Regions from separate parts of the Shewanella algidipiscicola genome, predicted to be linked through region 1. Evidence: riboswitches for the same ligand, from Rfam matches in the RefSeq annotation. Region 1 holds a riboswitch; the other holds the start of a gene.
What was found. A riboswitch is a leader RNA that binds a small molecule or an ion and turns the genes downstream of it on or off. The one in region 1 is predicted to bind thiamine pyrophosphate.
Positions count from the first base shown of each region.

Region 2: linked by a shared signal. The riboswitch ahead of thiC (phosphomethylpyrimidine synthase ThiC) and the one ahead of DN599_RS13535 (TonB-dependent receptor) in region 1 are both predicted to bind thiamine pyrophosphate.

Region 1 covers NZ_OXJV01000017.1:298,717-309,759, forward strand. The annotation lists gene pnuC (nicotinamide riboside transporter PnuC) at 1-202, opposite strand, end outside; gene DN599_RS13530 (hypothetical protein) at 251-511, opposite strand; gene DN599_RS13535 (TonB-dependent receptor) at 635-2,776, opposite strand; TPP riboswitch at 2,866-3,002, opposite strand; gene DN599_RS13540 (YcfL family putative periplasmic lipoprotein) at 3,173-3,559, opposite strand; gene DN599_RS13545 (PaaI family thioesterase) at 3,620-4,081, opposite strand; gene DN599_RS13550 (PaaI family thioesterase) at 4,078-4,575, opposite strand; gene hinT (purine nucleoside phosphoramidase) at 4,594-4,953, opposite strand; gene DN599_RS13560 (LuxR C-terminal-related transcriptional regulator) at 5,237-5,863, opposite strand; gene cctA (tetraheme c-type cytochrome CctA) at 6,404-6,754, opposite strand; gene htpX (protease HtpX) at 7,150-8,013, opposite strand; gene bioD (dethiobiotin synthase) at 8,302-8,988, opposite strand; gene bioC (malonyl-ACP O-methyltransferase BioC) at 8,992-9,756, opposite strand; gene DN599_RS13585 (8-amino-7-oxononanoate synthase) at 9,973-11,043, opposite strand, start outside.
Region 2 covers NZ_OXJV01000021.1:138,871-149,913, reverse strand. The annotation lists gene DN599_RS17940 (LysR family transcriptional regulator) at 1-810, shown strand, start outside; gene thiH (2-iminoacetate synthase ThiH) at 1,352-2,473, opposite strand; gene DN599_RS17925 (thiazole synthase) at 2,480-3,250, opposite strand; gene thiS (sulfur carrier protein ThiS) at 3,252-3,461, opposite strand; gene DN599_RS17915 (HesA/MoeB/ThiF family protein) at 3,454-4,239, opposite strand; gene thiE (thiamine phosphate synthase) at 4,229-5,848, opposite strand; gene thiC (phosphomethylpyrimidine synthase ThiC) at 5,845-7,821, opposite strand; TPP riboswitch at 8,075-8,173, opposite strand; gene trhA (PAQR family membrane homeostasis protein TrhA) at 8,592-9,266, shown strand; gene DN599_RS17895 (tRNA-uridine aminocarboxypropyltransferase) at 9,269-9,796, opposite strand; gene def (peptide deformylase) at 9,943-10,434, opposite strand; gene DN599_RS17885 (MGMT family protein) at 10,711-11,037, shown strand.

The DNA.
Region 1 (11,043 bases):
GCAAAGAGACTTCCCAAAACAGTACAGTGTAAATAGCGGTACTGACAAAGGCCGCCGCCCAGCACCAAATATTGCCACGCATCGCCAGCATCAAATACACCATGGCTAGCACGACAGCAACACCCTCCCACCCTGTCAGTTGATGGGCTTGCGCCAGTGCGTCAGTAACGGTCGACAGCAAGTCGTTCCAAAGCTCAATCATTGTAATATCATACTCTTATCGTGAACTGATACCGATCCTTAAGCAAGATCATTGGGTGTGAGACAAGTCCAGTTCACCACCAATAAATTTCACCACAAAAACCGCCTTGCCCCATTTTTCATGGGCCGCTTGCATCTCAATCGCCAACATATTCATCACGACGGTATAATCGCCACAAATTTGCGTTGCCATGGCATTGGTCTTACGCTCAATATGCTCATAGCTGTCGAGACGATCGATAAACCACTGTATAGGTTCGATATAATTTTCTTTGAACGGATACATGCTGATTTCAGCGGTTAATTTCATCGTGGTTGATTGCATTTTACTTCATCCTCATTGAGCAGGCTTAGTTAAAAACTGTAGCCTATTGATAAATTTGAGTTTGAGGCCACCGAATCGCCAGCAGCCTCCCCCTTGATGCGATGGGCATTACATCAATTTGACCTTAAGGGTTAAGCCTAGCTGACGTGGATCGCCATAGCGAATGTACTGCTTGTCGGCCCAGCCTAAATCGGGTTCATTACCAAAATAGAAACCGCGTACACCATACTGCTCATCAAACAGATTACGACCCCATAAATAGGCGGACCATACCTCGGTTTCATAACCGATACGCGCGTTAAAAATGGTATAAGGCTCAGATTTAGATTCATTACTGTCCGAGTAATAAAACTCGCTCTTACCGCTGCTCGTCAGGTTGGCAAACCAACCATTATCGCTACGATACGTGGCACCTAAGCTGTGGGTGAAGTTTGGCGAGTGGGCTAATTCACGATCGCTTAAGTCCACAAGTTCACCATACTTATTTTGATATTGGTAATCGCCATAAGCCGTCTCTAGCCAACCTAAGGTGGCGTAGAGCGTTAAGTTATCGCTGGTGTACCAACGTCCCTCAAACTCCGCACCATAGTTATAGGAGTTGCTGGCATTTTCGGTATACAGAATAAATTTTTGCGGTTCTGCAGGATTTTGTTGCGATGCTGCAACCTGTTGATCCCTGCGATCCATATAAAACACGCTGACATTGGTACTGACATCCCCCTCAAGCCAGGTCGATTTTAATCCAAGCTCATAGTTGTACAGGGTTTCGGCCTGATACTCTTTTTTATCACTGAGCTCTGCAGGCAAAGACATATTAAAGCCACCGGCTTTATAGCCTCGAGCGATACGGATATAAGTTTGATGATCATCACTCAGCGCCTTACTCAAGGCAAGATGCCCGCCCCACATGGTCTCAGAAGGATCAAAACCATCCCCTGCACTGTCTTGATAATCGCTTTCTCTGCGCTCGACTCGTAACCCTACTGAGAGGGCATAATCATCACCCAAATCACTATCAAGCTGACCAAATAATGCCATATTAGTGGCGTTATAATCGGCAACCAGTGCTTCTGGCCAGCCGTTGTACACTTCTGTGGTGTGATTATCTTCATCGAGTTTCATACCATACACGCCCAATAACCAATCAGTGCTGCCATTAAACAGCTTTCCCGCATCGGTCGAACTGAGACGAAACTCTTGTGACACCGTTTGACGATCGCCCACTTTATCCCAAGTATAATCATACTCACACGGGGCCGCGTCACACACTCTTGCGTGCCAATAATCGGGATTGCCCCAATCGCCATCGTACCCATGATGAGTATCGGTCTGCGCCATTGATGTTAACGACACCAATTCAAACGTGTCATAACCCGAATAGGTGATTTTAAGTGAGCTGCCCGTGGTGCGCTGTTTATCGACACCGGGAGCATCGGTCAATGTATCGAAACCGTTGTTGTCTAACGTCCAAGCATCGTAGCCGTTATCAAAATTGGCGTGCATCAGGTTAAAATCAACCGTGAGAGAGTCACTGGCGTACCAGCGCAGCTTAAGGCGGGTGTTTAGCTCATCACGGCTGTTGCTGTCATCATGACCCGTGTAAAGATTATCGCGATAACCGTTTTGCTGATGTTGCTGCACCGAGACCCGATACAACAAGGTGCCAGAATCGGTCAAAGGCCCCGAGCTAAAGCCACTAAAAGTACGCAGCTGATCGTCACCTAAGGATACTTCGGCGCCATGTTCAAACATCGCCGTGGGATCGTTGCTTTTAAGGTAGATTAAGCCCGCTAAGGCATTGGCGCCATAGCGTGTGCCCTGTGGGCCGCGGAGCACTTCTACCTGCTGCAGATCATACATGCTGGCGACCATGCCTAAGCCCGACATATCGATATCATCGATGATATAACCGACTGATGAATTGGGCGCGCCTTGATACTCTTCTTGCTCACCCACGCCGCGGATCTGAAAATATTTTGCCCGTGAGCTACCACCAGACCAATTAAAGTTGGCAATAGAGTTGAGCAGATCTTCAAAATGCTGCGCGCCTTCATCTTCGATCTGTTGCTGATCGATGACGCTGATGCTAGACGGCATTTTATCTAGGGCTGATTGACGAAAATCGGATGTGACGACAATGACTTCCATCTCATCGGTTTCAATTGGAGTCGTGTTTGCCGCAAGGCTTGAATGAGTTAACGCCGCAGTGATCGCTAACGCTATTGGAGATAAAGATTTAATTGTAAACATAGGACCTCAAATAAACTTTTGAGATCCGGCAGTTAAATAAGCGAGAAAGAAAGCACAGTGAGATTATAAAATCAGATGGATCATATAATACAGTTAGTGTGGCCCATTCCTACGCCGGTATTAGCCGGATCAGGTTCTAAGGGTTTGTCGATAGACATCTCAGTGAGTCAACTATGGGATCTATATCAAAACCGATCGTAAGTTGCTAACACCCCTTGGCGCCGAACATTATACATCAACAATACAAGTCTTTGACATCTCTAACGTTAATTTAGGCCATTTTTAATGATAATGACGTGTCATCAGACCTGTGAGCCATAACGCTTATCGCATCCATGCCTCAAGCGACAACGATGCTCAAACTTAACCTTAGATGAGCAGCGTCGTACGCACATCTTAGTTAGAAAAAGCCTCACGCACATACAACTGGCAGCGCACTGCCATATTATTGGGTGCGACCGCACGAACCTGTAACTGCTGCTTGCCATGCAATTTGACTGGCTTCCAACTACTGCCTTCATCTTCAATAGCAAAGCCATTAATATCAAACCAAGTGAATTTATATTGTACTCGAACATCGGTCGCCACTTGGCTTGTAAGGGTGCCTGAAGCCGTCAGTTGCGCCCCTTCATAACGCGTCTGCACATTATCGACAGTCACTTGACGATGAAAGGCGTTGTTGTCGACCCTCACCTCGCCGGTTGAGCTGGCCATCACCCCTGCGGTATGGTTTGCGCAAGCCGTTAACATCAATAACGCGGTAAATAGTATTCGTTTTTTCATACTCGCCTCGCTTAATTTAGGATCTATTGACCTCGGCGTATGCTTAACTCAGCCTAATGATTACTCAATCAGAAAATGCGCCCTTGCCGTGGCAATAAGGGCTTTTCGATTGGTTTGCCAACAGTTAATACTCACATTGGCAACCCGTCTGCCTTGACGGGTTATTTTACATTCGGCAAAACTGTCTTTGTGATGACCCGCTCTTAGGTAATCAATTGAAAAATCAACTACCTTTGGCACCTTGGTCGCCTGCATAAATACCATTAATTGCAAAATTGCCGACATTTCCATAAACCCAGCTATCACACCACCATGCAATGCAGGCAAGGTCGGATTACCGATATTGTCATCTTTAGCGGGCAGTTGAAATACTAACTCATCGCCAAAGCGCGACACCTGCATGCCGATAAACTGAGCATAAGGCACATGTTCGAGTAAGTGACTAAAGTCATTTAGCTCGGTAGCCTTTTTGACAAGATCTTTAACATTTAATTGGCCGCTTGGGATCCCTGTTTCGCTCATGATTCCTCTCCCATTAGCGCCCGTCTAAAGGGTTCGCCAACCATATCGGGACTAATCCGCATGAATGATCCCACCGCATGGGCAATCGGATCATCAATGGAGTCTTGATAAGCTATTGCACGAGTAAACGCCACACTAGACGAGAGTTTATAGCATTCAGCAAAACCATATACACTCTTATTGGGCTCGGCGGGTTTCATATAATCCACCCGCAAGTCTAAGGTTGGCGACAGCTCTAATGATTTGTATTTATCGAAAATACTGCACACCACAGCGGTGCCACTGGCGGTATCCATGAGTGTGGTGATCACCCCACCATGAATGACGCCCGTTTCGGGATAACCGATTAACGCTTTGTTATAAGGCAACTCAATTAGCACATGATGTTCGCTGGCCTCTAACACACCTAATTTTAGCCGACGACATTGTACTAATTGATCCACAAAGCGGCTGGCTAAATCCGTTAAGGGAAAAAACTCTGGATTCGTTTTCATGAGATGCTCAATCAGGCATTAGCTTAGCGGTTGCGTGACTAATGGCCCTAAATATTGGCCACCTAGCAGGTGCATATGAATATGGAAAACCTCTTGGCCACCATGCTTATTACAATTGATCACTAATCGATAGCCATCTTCGGCAATACCCGCTTCTGTGGCGAGTTTGGCGGCGACGGTTATCATCCGACCTAGGGCTTTCTCATCGGAAGATTTTACATCGTTAATCGTCGGAATCAGGTGATTAGGGATGATTAAAATATGCGTTGGGGCTTTAGGTTGAATATCACGAAATGCTGTGACTAGTTCATCTTGATATAAAATGTCTGCAGCAATTTCTCGTCGAATGATTTTACTAAAAATTGTTTCTTCGGCCATCTTCGCGTCCTCTCTCTATTAGGGTCTGTCAGTATACCCACAAATCAGTGATTTGCGATCGGCATCTATAACAACCACTTATTATTTATGCGACTGATTATAGCTAACTCTAACGCTAAAATCCTAACAAGTAAGATGGTACAAATCGAGTAAGCAGCGCAGACAGAGAGATTAGTCGCTATCGCCACAGAAAATGGTAATTACACTTAGGTAAAAAGAAATGGGGAATGGCAAAAAACGCTCTGGCCGCTCAGCAATGATGGCCAGAGAAGTATCTGTTATATTATTGCTGCACTTCGTGCAAGTGAGTCTGGGCCCACGCGATAGCCTGCCCCCGACTCGATACGCCTATTTTACGAAACACCCGATAAAGATGGGTTTTAATAGTACTTTCACTGACAAAAAGCTGATTGGCAATATCGATATTGGTGCTACCGCTTAACAATGCTTGCAGCACTTCTCGCTCGCGTATGGTTAAATTATCGCTCCCATCATCGAACGCGGCATCATTCTCAGCCAAGAGTAATTGTGCAGGGATAATCCGCTGCCCCCTCAATACATCGATTAAGGATTGGCCGACCTGTTCAAGACTCGCATGACGAAAGAATACCGCCGCCGTGATGGGAGAGATCAAAAAACGCGCATCAATCTGCTCAGGATAATGCAAAAAAACAACTCGTGCCGAATGACGCTTTTTTATCTGTTTCTGTAGTTGGTAGGCTCGCTGAACATCCACAGTGGCTAAATCAATCACCACCAGTGAATAACTACTTTCATTCATGGTCGCCTCTAGACTTTCTGGCGCCACTTTAGCGAGTTTGACTAAAAATTGTTGTGGCCAACGCGTTTCAAGTAAATCATTCAACAATTGCGAACGTGAAACCACTACCCACTTGATTACTTTGAACATCCTGTACACTCCATGTCGCCAACCAATGGCGTATTCCATTCAACCAATATTTATGATAACAACTTTAACGCAAAATAATAACTTCCTAATTGTTCCGACCTGCTCTTATTACACATTAAAGCCTGTAAATAGTAAGGGTAATAATAGAACATCTGCAAGATTAGACCAGCTTTTACGCATAAAGTGAAATCAGTTGCATTGGATTAGTTGATTATTGGGTTAAAAAACTCATTGTGACCACATAGGAATGGACTTGAGACTTTAATTGCGTTTATTTTACCCAATCTAACTAATAACTCAACAATGCTGAACAATTATTCCAATTAATAAAGGCCCATGTCATCGTCTGTTTTAGGCTAACGCGGCCTCATTATGCAAACCTCTGGGTGAACTATCATCTCGTCACGACTTCTTCCTTGACTAACTGTGCCCTCCTCTTAATTAATGCACTCGGCAACACCAATTTTCTAGGTTAAAAATAGATAAAAAAAACACCAGCTATATTGCTGGTGTTTTTAACGAAACTGAGGCGTTATGACATTACTGTTTCAACGCTGATTCTGCGGTGCGACCATCATCGTGGCAGCTATCACAACCTGGCTTGTCACCCACATTCGATGAATGAGGCGCGTGACAGTCAGCGCACACCAGATTACCATCATGTGGCTTATGCACAGCGTCCATTTCGGCTAAAGTGCCATGGCAGCTTTGGCATTGCTCAAACTCATATGCACCATCAGCAGATGGCTCGCCGTCTGCATGGCATGCTTCACAGCCATCCATTTCAGCATGCATTTCTGCTAATTCTTGTGGTTCAGCCATTGCCGCTGGCGATAATGCCAATGCCGCTAAGCCTGCACCAAATAATGCGCTTAATATTTTATTGCTCACAATCATATCCTCTTTATGGTTGGCATAGTGGGTATTTGTTATTAATCACGGCCCATCTTGCCTGTGTCCTAAATTTGTCTGTACTTGACAAAGCCTAAGCTAGCCGAGACTTTACAAATTAGCAACGCTTTATGTGGCGGCGATAGTAACAACAGCTTATGACTAAAAATGTGCACTCAATCAAATATCTATAGCCCAAACACCCTACGAGCTGACAAAAGTGACACTTGTCACACCCAGCCTATGCAAAATGGAATCGACTTGGCATCAACAAGCGAACAATCCTTAACCAGTATAGTGGTATTCGCCAATTTACAACATTAGCCCATAAAAAACGGGAGCCTTAGGCTCCCGTTATATCTACGCAGTGTTATTGCATGCTATGACGTAAGTCATTATTTCGCTTGTAAAGCAGCGATACGTTTTTCAAGCGGTGGATGGCTCATAAGTAATTCAGCCATCGATTTTTTACCATTGATACCAAATGCGGCCATTTGCGCAGGCATCGCACCGGTTTCTGGTCCACGACGTAATCTATCTAACGCCGCGATCATCTTATGCTTACCGGCTAAGCGTGCGCCGCCTTCATCGGCTTTAAATTCACGTACACGAGAGAAGTACGCCACAATGATCGACGCTAAAATACCAAATAGCATATCGAGTACAAACACTACCGCCATATAGGCGAACATACCTAGGCCTTCACCCTCTTCATCGTTGCTCGACACAAAAGTGTTGATAATGCCAGCTACAACACGGGCAGCAAAAATAACGAAGGTATTCACCACACCTTGGATTAAAGTCAGTGTCACCATATCGCCGTTAGCCACATGGCTCACTTCGTGGGCTAACACCCCCTCAATTTCATCTTGTGTCATGCCGTAAAGCAAGCCACTACTGACCGCAACCAGCGCGTTATCTTTGCTCGGACCTGTCGCAAACGCATTGAGCTCTGGAGATTGATAAATCGCCACTTCAGGCATCTTAATACCCGCTTGCTTTGCTTGGCGCGCGACGGTTTCGAGCAACCAACGTTCGGTATGCTCTCTTGGGGTGGTGATCACTTCACAGCCCATGGTTTTCTTCGCCATCCATTTTGAGATAGCTAGGCTGATAAACGCACCACCAAAACCAAATATCGCGGCAAAGACCAACAAACCGCCCATGGTTGAGGTATTCACCCCTAAAAGGGACATAACAATTGATGCAACCAGCAATATTGCCATGTTTGTTGCAATCAATAGGAAAATACGCTTCATTTTAATCTCCTGCTCCGGTAAGACACCCTTGGTGCCATCTTTAATTCTCTTGTTGACATAATATGTCCGAAAGAGCAGATATCAAGGGGTAAACGTAAAAAAAATAATTTCCGGCGTGTTATCGAGCATCAATCACTCGCAACTGCCGTCGCCGCAGTCTAGGGTGAGAGTATTAAGCCAAAATTAATATTACCCCACTTTATAATTAGATGAGGCATTAATCTTAATTAATATTAACAAATAAGCGAAACAACAACTTGGCTCGAAAGCATAGCGATTATCAGCAGCCTATTGATTAAGCACGTCGAGCGAAAGATGGCGCGCCGCCTCACTCACTTTGGCTTGCTCATCGAGTGCTGAGAAATACGGAACCACACCCAAGCAAGGGCTCGACATAAGATGATGCAAGCTGTCGAGATTCTGCTGCGCGACGCTCATCGCCGGATCCACCATATTAGCCACCCAACCGGCAATCTGCACGCCATCGGCAAGCATCGCCTCCTGTGTGAGTAAGGCATGGTTTAAACAGCCCAGCTTCACCCCCACCACTAAAATCACAGGCAAAGATAAACGCTGTACCACCTGAGATAAAAACTCCTCTTGATTTAAGGGTAAGCGCCAACCTCCTGCGCCTTCGACAATGGCAAAATCGACATCGGTGAACGGTAGCGTCGCCAAGTGGTCGATAATGACCGTCGAGGTAAGGTTTTGTCCACACTGCAACGCCGCAATATGGGGCGCGATGGCAGGGGCAAAAGCAAATGGATTCACCTGCGAGTACGCCAACTTAAGTGTCGATTGTGTCATTAAGCTCAATGCATCGCTGTTACGCAGCCCATCAGGGGTTAACTCACATCCTGACGCCACAGGTTTCACCCCTAAAGTCGTACCGGTTTGCTTGGCCCGATACAGCAAGGCTGAGGCGATCAATGTTTTACCACAATCGGTATCGGTCCCTGCGACAAAATACTGCATAAATTACCCCTTTAATTTGGCGCGAATAAACAAAATTTGATAGGTGAGCGGTAATCCCGCTTTCTGGCGCATCTGCTCTGCTTGGCTATTGAGCGCCTGCCAATCTTGGCGTCCGCGCAAAAGCGGCTGCGCTTGGCCAGTATCGCCCTCGCCTCGCACTGACGCTCCAACCCCTTTGATTGAATACAGCAAAGGTTTAAGGTGATCAAAGTGCACCGTGATAGGCATCACCTGTTGCTCCCGCAGCTGCCACTGCTCATGGTTAAAGCTGGCCAAGATCTCCTTTGCCGACCGGAAACGGTTAACCCTCAACCCCAGCTGCTTAAGTTGCTGCAAGCTGCCATCGACAACAATCGCCAAATAACACTCCCCCTTAGGTGATAGCACGCGGGCCATCTCTTGCACTGCACTATTGAATGTGGCGCACCATTGCAACGCCAGATTCGAATAAATGGCATCAACACTGTTATCTTGCAAAGGCAAACACTGAGCATCACCACAAACACTGAGATACTCAGGGTAGCGCGTACGCATCTGCTGCAACATGCCTGGTGCAATATCGACAGCCAGCACTTGCTTGATTGGCCCCAAAAATGAAAAATCGGTGCCTGGGCCGCAGCCAATATCTAACAGCCGCGACGTTGAGCGCATGGCCTCTTGCAGTACCTGGGCGGTAATACGTTGCAGCACATCATGTCGCTGATATTGCTGCGCGGCTTGGGAGAACTGCTGGGCAATCTTATCGACGGCACTCACATTCAGCGTCATAACATCATCACCAGAGGGCAGCGCTGAGCCATTATGCTTGCTAGGTTATGGGCGGCAAAGAGAGAGGAGATAAGCATGTTTGTTGTACCACTTTATTAATGACTGAGACGTTAAATATTTAAGCTTTTAATTTAGGCGCTATAAATTTCGGATTAAGGTGATTGACCCACACAGACCTTAGCATTACCGCATGCGCAGTATTGTTTAGCTAGCGCGTTATAGCACTTCAACCAAGCTGGCTATCAGGTGGTCAAGCTGCGCCTGAGTGTGATTCACATTAAGGGTAATTCTTAGGCGGGCACTGCCTTTAGGCACCGTTGGCGGCCGTATCGACCCAGCCCAAATGCCTCGCGCTTTAAGCCCATCGGTTACCGCTTGTAAGCGCTCAAGCTCGCCTATCACTATGGGTTGAATTGGCGTAACCGAGTCGCTCAGCGTGATCCCCACTTGCTGACATTGCCGCCTAAAGGCATCGATGATGCCGAGCAAGGTGTCTGCGACCTTGCTTGACTCACCAAGCCATTTGACCGCGCGATAGGCAACATAGGCATTAGCAGGAGACAGCGCCGTCGAATAGATGTAATGGCGGGCATTGGCCACCATAAAATCGATACACGCTTGCGAGCCTAAAATCGCCGCGCCCTGACACCCCAGCGCCTTGCCAAAAGTGACCACCTGCACGTTGCAGTTGCTAACGCTCGCCCGCGGCTGCTTTGCCACTGGTAACACCCCAAAACCGTGGGCATCGTCAACGATAAGCCAGCTTTGTGCCTGTTGGCATGCTTGATACAGCGCCCCCAACGGCGCGCAGTCACCATCCATGCTAAAGACACTTTCGGTGATCACCGCTTGCGGCTGATGAGTGGCAATAAGCTTAACCGCCGCATCAATATCGTTATGGGCAAAGCGCTTTAAATGTGCGCCGCTATCGCGTAAGCCATCGATAAGTGAGGCATGGATCAACTTATCGGCCACCACGGTATCATGGCGGTCAAACAAGGTTTTCATCAATGCACTATTGGCACTAAAGCCCGAGCAAAATAGCAAGGCAGCTTCATGTCCGCTGGCCTCACACAAGGCCTGTTCAAGTTGACGATGCGCCTCACTGTAGCCTGTGACTAAAGGAGATGCGCCGCTTCCCACGCCATATAACTGACTACCTTGGCTCATGGCCTCCACCAGCACAGAAGCTTGGCTCAGGCCTAAATAGTCGTTACTGCTGAAGTTAATAAAGCTGACACCCTCGAGCATAAACTCATTTGGCGTCTCATCGCCCGCCTTAGCGAT
Region 2 (11,043 bases), on a different contig from region 1:
GTGGAATGCGGCAACTTGTCTAAAGCCGCCGATAAGATCTGTCGTACCCAATCAACCTTAAGCCTGCAGATCAAAAAACTGGAGGAGAGTGTCGGACAATCCTTACTCCTGCGCGACAACAAAGGAGTCACCCTCACCGAGTCGGGCAATACTTTACTCAACTACGCTTACAAGATGATGCAGCTCAACTCTCAGGCGCTAGATGAGCTTAAAGAGTGCCAAAACCGTGAAATTATTCGCCTTGGGGTGCCCACAGATTATATTAAGCGCTACCTCAGTAGTTGTTTACTCGAGTTTATTCGCGAATTTACCTGCATAGAGCTGGTCATTGATACCGATGTTAGTGGCAATCTGTATAAGCGCCTGCAACAAGGAGAGTTTGACCTTATCGTTGCCACCCATTGGCAGCCACCAGCTCACGGTGAACTTCTGTTTGAACGTCGATTTCATTGGGTCGCAGCTAAAAATGGCAATGCCCATCAGCGTGCCACGATCCCTATGGCGCTATACCCCGAAAATTGCCCAATCCGAGCGCAGGTTTTTGCTAACCATCAGCTCACCATGCGGCCTATCAATGTATTGTTATCGACACCGTCGCCACAAGCCTTATGCATGGCGGTAGAGAACGATCTTACTATCGCGCCTATTGCCGAGTTTCGCATTAATGATAATATGCAGATATTAGATCCACTCGAACACGGCCTACCCGTGTTGCCAGTGTTTAACGAGGGTTTATACCTCAACCCTGACACCCAAACCGATGCCACCCAGCAATTGATCACGCTGATCAAAGCCAACGTCGAAATCTAGCAGAAGCCAATCACAACTGACCTCTTGCGCAAGATGCAGTGAAGTGCCGCTATAGGGCACTTCCGCTTACTTAAACTAGGCTGTATTTTCTAGATTAAGCAATCAGCAACAACGGCACAACATACAGGGCCTGTTGATCTTTGCTGGTTGAATTTTGTTCTAGACAAAAACGTTTTAATCGAGGCGAGTGGATTGCAGCCTAGTCATCTAAGCAAAATTCACTTAACAAAGAGTAAAACGTTTTTAGCCGAACCCTTCGGGCAGCGTTTGTTGGGTATTTTTACTGCGTTCTCAGCTTTTTATGTAGAATAACTACACTACAAAGCTTCTGCCTTGTATAAATACCCAGCAATTCGCTGCAAAAACAACCTTGAAAGATCAACAGGCCCTAGGGACTGTTTATCTTTATAGATTAACTTTACCGTAGTTTGTAGCCATTTTCTACAAGGCAGCACTTATGGCAGGTCATTATTTCTACATGTCACAAGCGCTAAGCTGGTAGAAAGCAGCGAAGGCTTCGGCTAAACCGCAGCCATTTCTATCATGGGGATTGATTTATCCAGCCCGCCTCCCAATCTTTCCAGACAGGGGTTAAACCTTGCGCTTTTAACGCATCAACCACCTGTTCGACACTGCGATTATCGGCAATTTCAAATTGGTCCAGCTGTGTTTGCGGATGAGCATATCCGCCAGGTTCAGTCGAACTGCCAGCACTAATATGGGTGATCCCTAAGCGATATAGATGATCTCGCAGCGCGGCAGGCTCTCGTGTCGACAGGCTTATCTCCAGTTGTGGATTAAAGAGCCTAAAAGCGCAAATAATCTGCACTAAGCCTTTATCACTGAGTGCCACTTTAGGCTGTACGCCCCCAGTACAAGGCCGCAACCTAGGCAGTGAAATGCTGTAACGACTGCGCCAATGCTGGTGCTCTAAATAATGCAGATGATGCCCCATTAACAGGGCATCAAAGCGCCAATCATCGAGTCCAAATAGCACTCCTAAACCTATTTTATCGACACCTGCGCGGGCGATACGCTCTGCAGAGGCTAAACGATAAGCAAAATCTTGTTTATTACCACGCGTATGATGCTGGCGATAAACTTGTGGGTTATAGGTTTCTTGATACAGCATTACCGCATCGAGACCATGGCTCACTAAACATCGATACCCATCTTCGCTCAGCGGCTGTACTTCCATTGCAACAAAGCTAAAATGCCGTTTTACCTCTGGCAACATGGAAACAAAATAATCGATGCCCACTTTAGTTTCATGCTCACCCGATACCAGTAGCAGCGAATCGAAACCTCGGCGTTTTATGATGGCTATCTCTTGGCGCAGTTCTTCATGGTTTAACCGTTTACGTTTAAGCTTATTACCCATGCTAAAACCACAATAATCACACTCATTGGCACACAAATTAGACAGGTATAAGGGTAAATACATACCGATAGTTGCGCCAAACCGCTGCCGGGTTAACTGCGCTGCACGCTGCGCCATCGACTCTAAATAAGGTTCGGCGGCGGGAGATAATAACGCCATCAAGCCAGACAAAGAGCCTTCGCAGCTCAATAAGGCCCGTTCCACATCTGCTGATCTGGCAGAATATTGCGCCAACTTTAACCGTTCTGTGGGTAGGGCCTGTAAATAATCGACAAAACTCATCGGCAATTACTCCAAGAATGCCGTCAACGGCGTTTGTGGACTGGTATGGCTTGCATGCTCCGACACACCCCCTAATCCGGCTTGGTAGGCGTCACGCCCAGCCTTAACGGCAATGGCGAAACTGCGCGCCATCATTACCGGATCGCGGCTACTGGCTATTGCAGTGTTAACCAATACGGCGTCGGCCCCCATCTCCATCGCCTGCATCGCCTGAGACGGCGCGCCGATCCCAGCATCGATAATTACAGGTACCTTAGCCTGCTCAATAATGATCTTTAAAAATGTTTGGGTAGCCAAGCCTTGATTAGAACCGATAGGGCTACCCAGTGGCATCACCGCCGCACAACCCACCTCCTCTAAACGACGGCACAATACGGGATCGGCATGTACATATGGCAATACCACAAAGCCTTTATCACACAGTTGTTGAGCAGCCTTTAGAGTTTCGATGGGATCGGGCAGTAAATATTTAGGATCTGGGTGGATCTCCAGTTTAATCCAGGAGGTGCCCAGCACATCTCTGGCTAATTGCGCCACCATGACCGCCTCATGCGCATTTCTCGCCCCAGCGGTGTTAGGTAATAGTTTGACCCCTGACGCTAATAATGGAGTCAAAATATCATCGCGTTTTGCGGTCAAATCCAAACGTTTCATCGCCAAGGTGACCAGTTGCGAACCACCCGCCTCAATGGCGGCCAGCATAATTTTTGATGAACAAAACTTACCCGTTCCACTAAATAGGCGAGATTCAAACTGTATATCGGCTATGGTTAACATATTATCCTCCTGCCACTACGCCAAAAATCTCAATCACATTCCCCTCTTCACACAAGGTGCTGCTCCACATCGATTTAGGCACAACATCTCCACCGCAAACAACGGCAACCCTGTCGAGCTGTATCTTCTGTGCAAGCAAGAGCTGCTGCACATTGGTTCTATTGGCGACAGTCACTGGCTCACCATTGAGCATCAGGTTGATCTCATCCATGTATCTTCTCCATAACATAAGGGGCGCACACGGCGCATTGCGGGTCGCGCTTACGCCGCGAACTGAGTTGATTTAGGCCAAGGCCATTAAAACGATATAAGGTGTCATACCGCCTTTGTTGCACATCGTCTAATTGCAGCAGGATCTGCATTGCCAGCAATGTCTGCATCGAAGCCATCACGCCCACCATAGGACCTAAAACACCTTGGGTGTCACAGCCTTGGCTCACCTTTAATGATTGTGGAAACAGGCAATGGTAACAGCCAGCTTGTGGCGCCTTTTGCAGGTCAATACACAACAACTGGCCACTAAAATGCGCCACCGACGCCACCACATTAGGACGCATTAACGCCACACAGGTTGCGTTAACTAACTGGCGAGTCATAAAATTATCGCTGCAATCGATTACGACATCGACCTGACTTAAATGGTTGACGGCATTGTCGTGACCAAGATAGTTGTCATCACTACGCACCTGACAGCTAGGGTTGCGATGTTGCAGTTTATGTTGACTCACTAAGGCTTTATTGTGACCAATATCCTTATCATCAAACAGCAGCTGACGCGGTAGATTACTGCTTTCGACCTTATCACCATCGATGAGCAGCAAAGAGCCAATACCAGCACCGGCAAGGTACTGAGCGCAAAGCATTCCCAGCCCCCCTAAGCCAATAATGGCCGCACTGGCACAACTGAGCCGTTGCTGTCCCTGCTCCCCCATCTCTGGCAGCATGATATGACGCGAGTAACGAACATAGTCTTTATCATCAAGCGCCATAACCTTCCTCCCACGCGGCATGCAGGGCATGATAAGCCGACTCGACACTGAGACCCTCTTTTAGCGCCCGCACTACGGCAATACCATCGACCCCTGTAACTTTAACTGACTGAAGTCGCGTGGCATCGATACCGCCGATGGCGACCGTAGGCAGATCTTCCGCTAATAGAGCAGCGTAACGCGTCAGGTTTACCAGCCCTTGAGGCAAAGACGGCATCTGTTTTGTCGTCGTTGCGAAGATATGCCCTAGGGCGACATATGATGGCTTAAACTGGGCGGCTAACTTAAGTTCAAAATAGCCATGACTCGATACTCCTAACGCCAAGCCGTGCGCGGCAATAAGCGCTAAGTCAGCATCATGCAGATCTTCTTGGCCAAGATGCACACCATAGGCGCCATGTTTGAGAGCGAGTTGCCAGTGATCGTTAATAAACACTTGGGCTTGATAGCGTCGACCAAGGGCGATCGCAGCGCAGATCTCAGTCTCAAGTCGTTGTGCATCTATGCCACTTTCTACTTTTAGCCGCAGCTGCACTGTCGTCGCACCACAATGAAGCAAACGCGCTAGCTGCGTAAGACAATCGACCACAGGATAGACCCCCAGCGGCAAGCGTAAACGGGGGAAGATGAACGGTGACACTTCAACTTTTGACAAGTCATCATCAGACTCGATGCGTTTAATCTCGGCAAAATATGCCATATCCTTAGGCCAACCTGTTCGAGCCAACGGCCCAGCCCCTTGACCTATTTGCTCTGCCTGTGCGATCCCTTGGCTCACATAGGCTTTTGCTAGCAAAATCGCATCATGCATCACAAATCCCTGCGCCAACATGGCGGCAATTGCGGTCGATAGCGTGCAACCACTGCCATGATGGTTGGGATTGGTACTACGCCGACTCGATAACATAAATGCTTGGCCTTGATGCAGGGGACAAACCCCAGCAGCCTGAAGACAAATGAACAAGTCTGTGGCGACATGAGGATGCCATAACAGCCCTTTATCACCGCCTTTAGCTAGCACATTGCAATCTAAATGCTTGGCTAAATCCGTTGTGGCCGCGACGATACCGGCACCATCGCGTGCTGCGTCACTATTCATAAAGGCAAGCTCATCGGCATTGGGGGTCAGCAAGGTGACTAATCCACTGAGCACCGAATAATCTAAATTCGACGCTAACGGCTCGCCGCAGCTTGCTACCATCACAGGATCGACAATTAAAGGAATGGGTTTTCCCTTGCGCAACTCGAGTTCGCTTAACGCTGTGGTTAACCACTTGGCGATAATCATAAGCTGCGCTTGATTTGCCACCATCCCCATTTTTATCGCATCTGGGGGTAAGTCACTCAACAGGGCATTAAGCTGAGCCAACAATGTGCTCTCATCGACCGGTGTCACCTTGTCAACTGCTACGGAGTTTTGCGCCGTAATGGCGGTGATAACTGTGCAGCCATGACACTGCAAGTCTTGGAGCGTGGCAAGGTCAGCTTGTATACCCGCACCGCCACCACTGTCGGAGCCTGCAATCGTCCACACTATGGCTGGAGTCGAGCTGGCAGCAAGGAGCGACTCATCTAAGTCATTGGGGGGAACATTTAAGCGGAGAGTCATTTGACGACCTCGTCAACCAATGAAGCATCGCGTAACGACACCTCGTTGAGTGCCGTTGACACTGAGAGATCTGCACTGTGATATAGCTCAGCGCCCTGACGCTTAAATTGTTCGGCCATCTGCCGCATTCCCTCCGATGGCGAAAACGCACCTGCATCTTGAACGCTAACGGCTTGCGCCGCCGCATATTGCCTGACCTCCTGAGTAATTTTCATCGAACAAAACTTTGGCCCACACATAGAGCAAAAGTGTGCCACTTTGGCTGACTCTTGCGGCAACGATTCGTCGTGATAGGCGCGTGCCGTATCGGGATCCAGCCCGAGGTTATATTGATCTTCCCAGCGAAACTCAAACCTAGCTTTAGATAGGGCGTTGTCACGCATCTGCGCACTTGGGTGCCCCTTAGCCACATCGGCTGCATGTGCCGCGATTTTATAGGCAATCAAGCCTTGTTTAACATCTTCTTTGTTGGGCAGACCTAGGTGCTCTTTGGGGGTGACATAACACAGCATGGCGCAACCATACCAAGCGATCATTGCCGCACCTATGCCAGAGGTAAAATGATCGTAACCCGGAGCAATATCAGTCGTTTGTGGCCCCAAGGTGTAGAAAGGCGCCTCATCGCACAAGCTTAATTGCTTGTCCATATTCTCTTTGATCAAATTCATCGGGATGTGCCCAGGTCCTTCGATGATCGTTTGTACATCGTATCGCCAAGCCACTTTAACTAATTCGCCAAGGGTCTCGAGTTCAGCAAATTGCGCCTCATCGTTCGCATCGACGATGGCACCAGGTCGCATGCCATCACCCAGTGATAGTGATACATCATAGGCAGCACAGAGTTGGCAAATATCCTCAAAATGCTCATAAAGAAAGTTTTCTTGATGATGAGAAAGGCACCATTTGGCCATGATAGACCCACCGCGAGAAACAATGCCAGTGACTCGCTTGGCCGTCATGGGGATATAACGCAATAACACTCCGGCATGGATAGTAAAATAATCGACCCCTTGCTCTGCCTGTTCGATGAGTGTATCTCTAAATACATCCCAAGTGAGATCTTCTGCGATGCCATTGACTTTCTCTAATGCCTGATAAATAGGCACTGTGCCAATAGGCACTGGTGAGTTACGAATGATCCACTCGCGGGTTTCATGAATATAGCGTCCAGTGGAGAGATCCATCACGGTATCGGCTCCCCATCTCGTGGCCCAAACCAATTTTTCCACCTCCTCCTCAATCGATGAGGTCACCGCCGAATTACCTATATTGGCATTCACCTTGACTAAAAAATTGCGCCCAATAATCATAGGCTCTGCTTCGGGGTGGTTAATGTTCAGCGGAATAATCGCCCTACCGCGAGCCACTTCTTGGCGCACAAATTCCGCGGTGATGGGCTCACCTATGGCCGCACCAAAACTTTCCCCCTTAGCTTTACGATTCAGCACATCATCTGCAATCTCGCTCCGCGCCATATTTTCGCGCAGGGCAACATATTCCATTTCAGGGGTAATAATGCCCTGTCGAGCATAATGTAATTGAGTAACACTGCGGCCAGAAATGGCCTTTCGAGGAATCAAGAGTGAGTCGAAACGCAGGTGATCTAAGCCATCGTCTTTAAGGCGTTGCTGGGTAAAACCTGAGCTCACCTGCTCAAGTTGCTCACTGTCGGCGCGCTCGCTTATCCAATGTTGACGTAATTTGGGTAAGCCGAGGCGAACATTAATTTCGGTCGCGAGATCTGAATAGGGTCCAGCACTGTCGTACACCTTAAGCGGTAAATTGGTTTCCACGATAGGCGTCTGCTCAGTGCCTGCGATCACTGTGTCACTTTGACGAATTTGACGCATCGCAACACGGATGTCTTGGCGACTCCCGGTAACATAAATTTTCTCTGAATTTGGATGTTGTAACGGTTTAAGAGTCTCGATAAAAGCCTGAGCTTGTTCTCGATTTTGACGACGATTTGACATAAGCAATCTCACTATTAAATGAATATGAAGTTGCTTGTCAGGAGAAATGAGAGTTGATGGCATTAAGCAGGTGCACGACCACTTGGTGGTCATTAACTCGCTCAAAATAATAACGCTGCCATGAAGTACAACTGATTAATAACAGAAAAATAATCTTAAACTGGCGTACTGAGCGAGTGTTTAAGCTCACAGTTGTACACTCGTTCAATGATGTTTAGCTGAGATTCGACTCATATTGTTGTCATCACACGGCGTTAATATCATGCTTGTTTCCTTCGCAGGGACTAACCTGATCAGGTTCAACGGATCCCGAATAAACGGTCTCAGCCTAATGGCACTCCGACAAGAGACGGTCAGTATAGACTCAAGCAAGATCAATAAACAAGCCCCTATCCCATAGTCCAAGATTTAATTAATTCAGCAATTTACCATTTTAATGACAATATAAATAAAGTAAAAAAACGCGAGTTAACCTAGCCACATCAACACTTACACCTTTATGAGCGTGACCTTTACGCTTTATTTAATGCGCTAGATTGACTGACAATCATCCACCTCTGGGGTAAAAATAATAATCGCTATCATTGACAAAAGGGCGACGCTCAATAAAAGGTTAACAGACAGGCTATTTGGTGCGCCCCCTGTAATTCTTGGCAACAACCTCCGCCACAGAGTGAGCTTAGCGCACACGCGTAAGCAGGATGTGGTGTTTATTGATATGAACTGTTAGACTGCGCTAGACGAGGTCTAACCAGATGACACTAAACCCCATGACAAGCCAAGAATTATCTATAACTACTGATAAATCATTACCTAAAGCGCCATACTCACCAAAAGAGGAACTGGCAAACGCCATTAGCCACGGCCTAGGCATTGTGGCTGGCATAGTGGCATTAATGGTGTCGCTCATTAAGGGATGGGATCACCTATCAGGAGTACAGCTTACAGGTGTTACCATCTACTGTGCGAGCATTATACTTTTGTTTCTCTGCTCGACTCTCTATCACAGTGTCAAGAACCCTCAACTTAAACATACACTAAAAATTGCCGATCATTGCGCGATTTACCTGCTGATTGCCGGAACATATACCCCGCTGTTGCTTATTGAACTGGGCGGTGACAAGGCGCTGTTTATGCTCATTGCTATCTGGGGAATAGCCTTAGGTGGAGTGCTATTTAAAACCATCTTCATTCATCGTTTTAAAATGTTCAGCGTATTGCTTTACTTAGCGATGGGCTGGTTATGTATGGTGGTGCTAGACGACCTGATTGCCGCCATGACGCCGCTTGGCTTTAGCTTATTGCTCGCGGGTGGCTTGTTTTACAGTGGTGGCGTGGTGTTTTACGTCGTTAAGCGCATTCCTTATAACCATGCTATCTGGCATTTATTTGTGTTGGCTGGCGCGGTCAGTCATTTTCTCTGTGTCTACCTCACCGTTATCTAACGTTAATCTATTGGGTTAATTGATTGCCCGCGACGATTAAACTCAGCAAATGCGTCGCCAAGCTGCGCTGCTTGAGCGAATAAACCCGCTTGGCTAAACAGCAGTTGCACACATTCGAGTGTACATAATCCACCCTGAACTTGGTTACGTCGTAACTGATATGTTGAATCTTGTGTCGCTTGTAATTCCAGTCTATTTGCCTGTTGTAAATAGGGGCTTTGACGCACCATTTTTCGTGCTTCTTGCCACGTAGCATCCAAAATAATGATCGACTTTTGTGTCCCTGTTTTAGCGTCACCCTGTGCGATGTCATCGGCGCTAATCAAGGCAAGATCTGAGTCAACATTTGAGGTAGCAGGAAACAATAGTAGGGCTTCGCCCGTTTGACAGGCTTGTTGCAACCCCTTATCAGGGTTGATGCGAGACCAAACAAGCTGCTTACAATACTGGGGAAAATGTGCTAATGCTAGTTGACCGGTATTGGTTGGGCGGGTCAGCTCTCGCTCATGGGTAAGTAACACTATGTTCATCTATTTATCTACGCTCGAATGATATAGCACATCGCCTATATGCATCTAGCCATCGCTGTTTCGCGAGCGCCGTCTCAACTTGATGACGCTGGTTAATCGGGGCGACTTGAATCACCCCAAGTAAAAACACCATGAAAGACTCTCGATTAGCGATATTTACTGGCTTTCTTTAAGGCGATTTTCTGTTTGAGTGTTGATAGGTGCTCAATGAAAACTTTGCCGTCGAGATGATCCATCTCATGCTGTAATACGATAGCCAGAAAGTCATCGGTTTCTATTTCAATGCGCTGGCCTTGACGGTCAAGCGCCTTGACCTTGACCTTTTCATAGCGGGTGACCTTAGCGCGGTAACCCGGTACCGATAAGCAACCCTCTTCGCCGATAAACTCACCATCTCGCTCAATAAATTCAGGGTTAATGAGTACTAATGGCTCATCTCTATTATCAGACAAATCGATAACAATGATGGCATGTAAGCTACCGACTTGAGTCGCTGCTAAGCCAATACCGTCGTCGGTGTGATACATAGTCTCGAGGAGATCATCGATAAAAGATTGCACCGCGGCGATATCTTCAACGGGCTGCGCCTTACGCTTTAAACGTTCATCAGGAATGGTCAGGATATCCAATACTGGCATAGTGTTAGTTTAGTCATGAAAATTTGGCGCCATTATGACCTAAATGACGCTAAAGGCAACGTTCGTAGCCGTTTATTTACTTAATGTGCTTGCGCCTTAAACGAAAACGCGATGGCGTCGATATTGAATTATTACGTGCTAAACACTAGGCTATACGTAGCTTGTAAACGGTATCAACTCATTGACGATATAGTGTCACCTTAATGAGGATTATCGAGCTCCAAACTATTAATCAGCTTATAGGAACTCAACTTGATCAGTGCATCCTTGTCACCCATGGCGCGCATTTGGCATATTGTCGGCTTAATTCCTGAAGGTAAGGTAAGTTCATATGGTAAAGTGGCTGACTTAGCCGGATTACCTGGCAGAGCTCGGTATGTCTCTCAAGCACTTAAATTAGCCCCTACTGAGCTTAATCTGCCTTGGCATAGAGTGATCAATAGCCAAGGAAAAATCGCGTTTGCTGAGCACACGCCTGCTTTTATAGAGCAGATGCAACGATTAAGAAGTGAACAGGTGATAGTGAACCGTGGCAAGGTTGCATTGTCAAATTATCAATGGCGGCCCGATCTTGCAACATTAGTGCTGGAATTACCATTTTAATCGCCG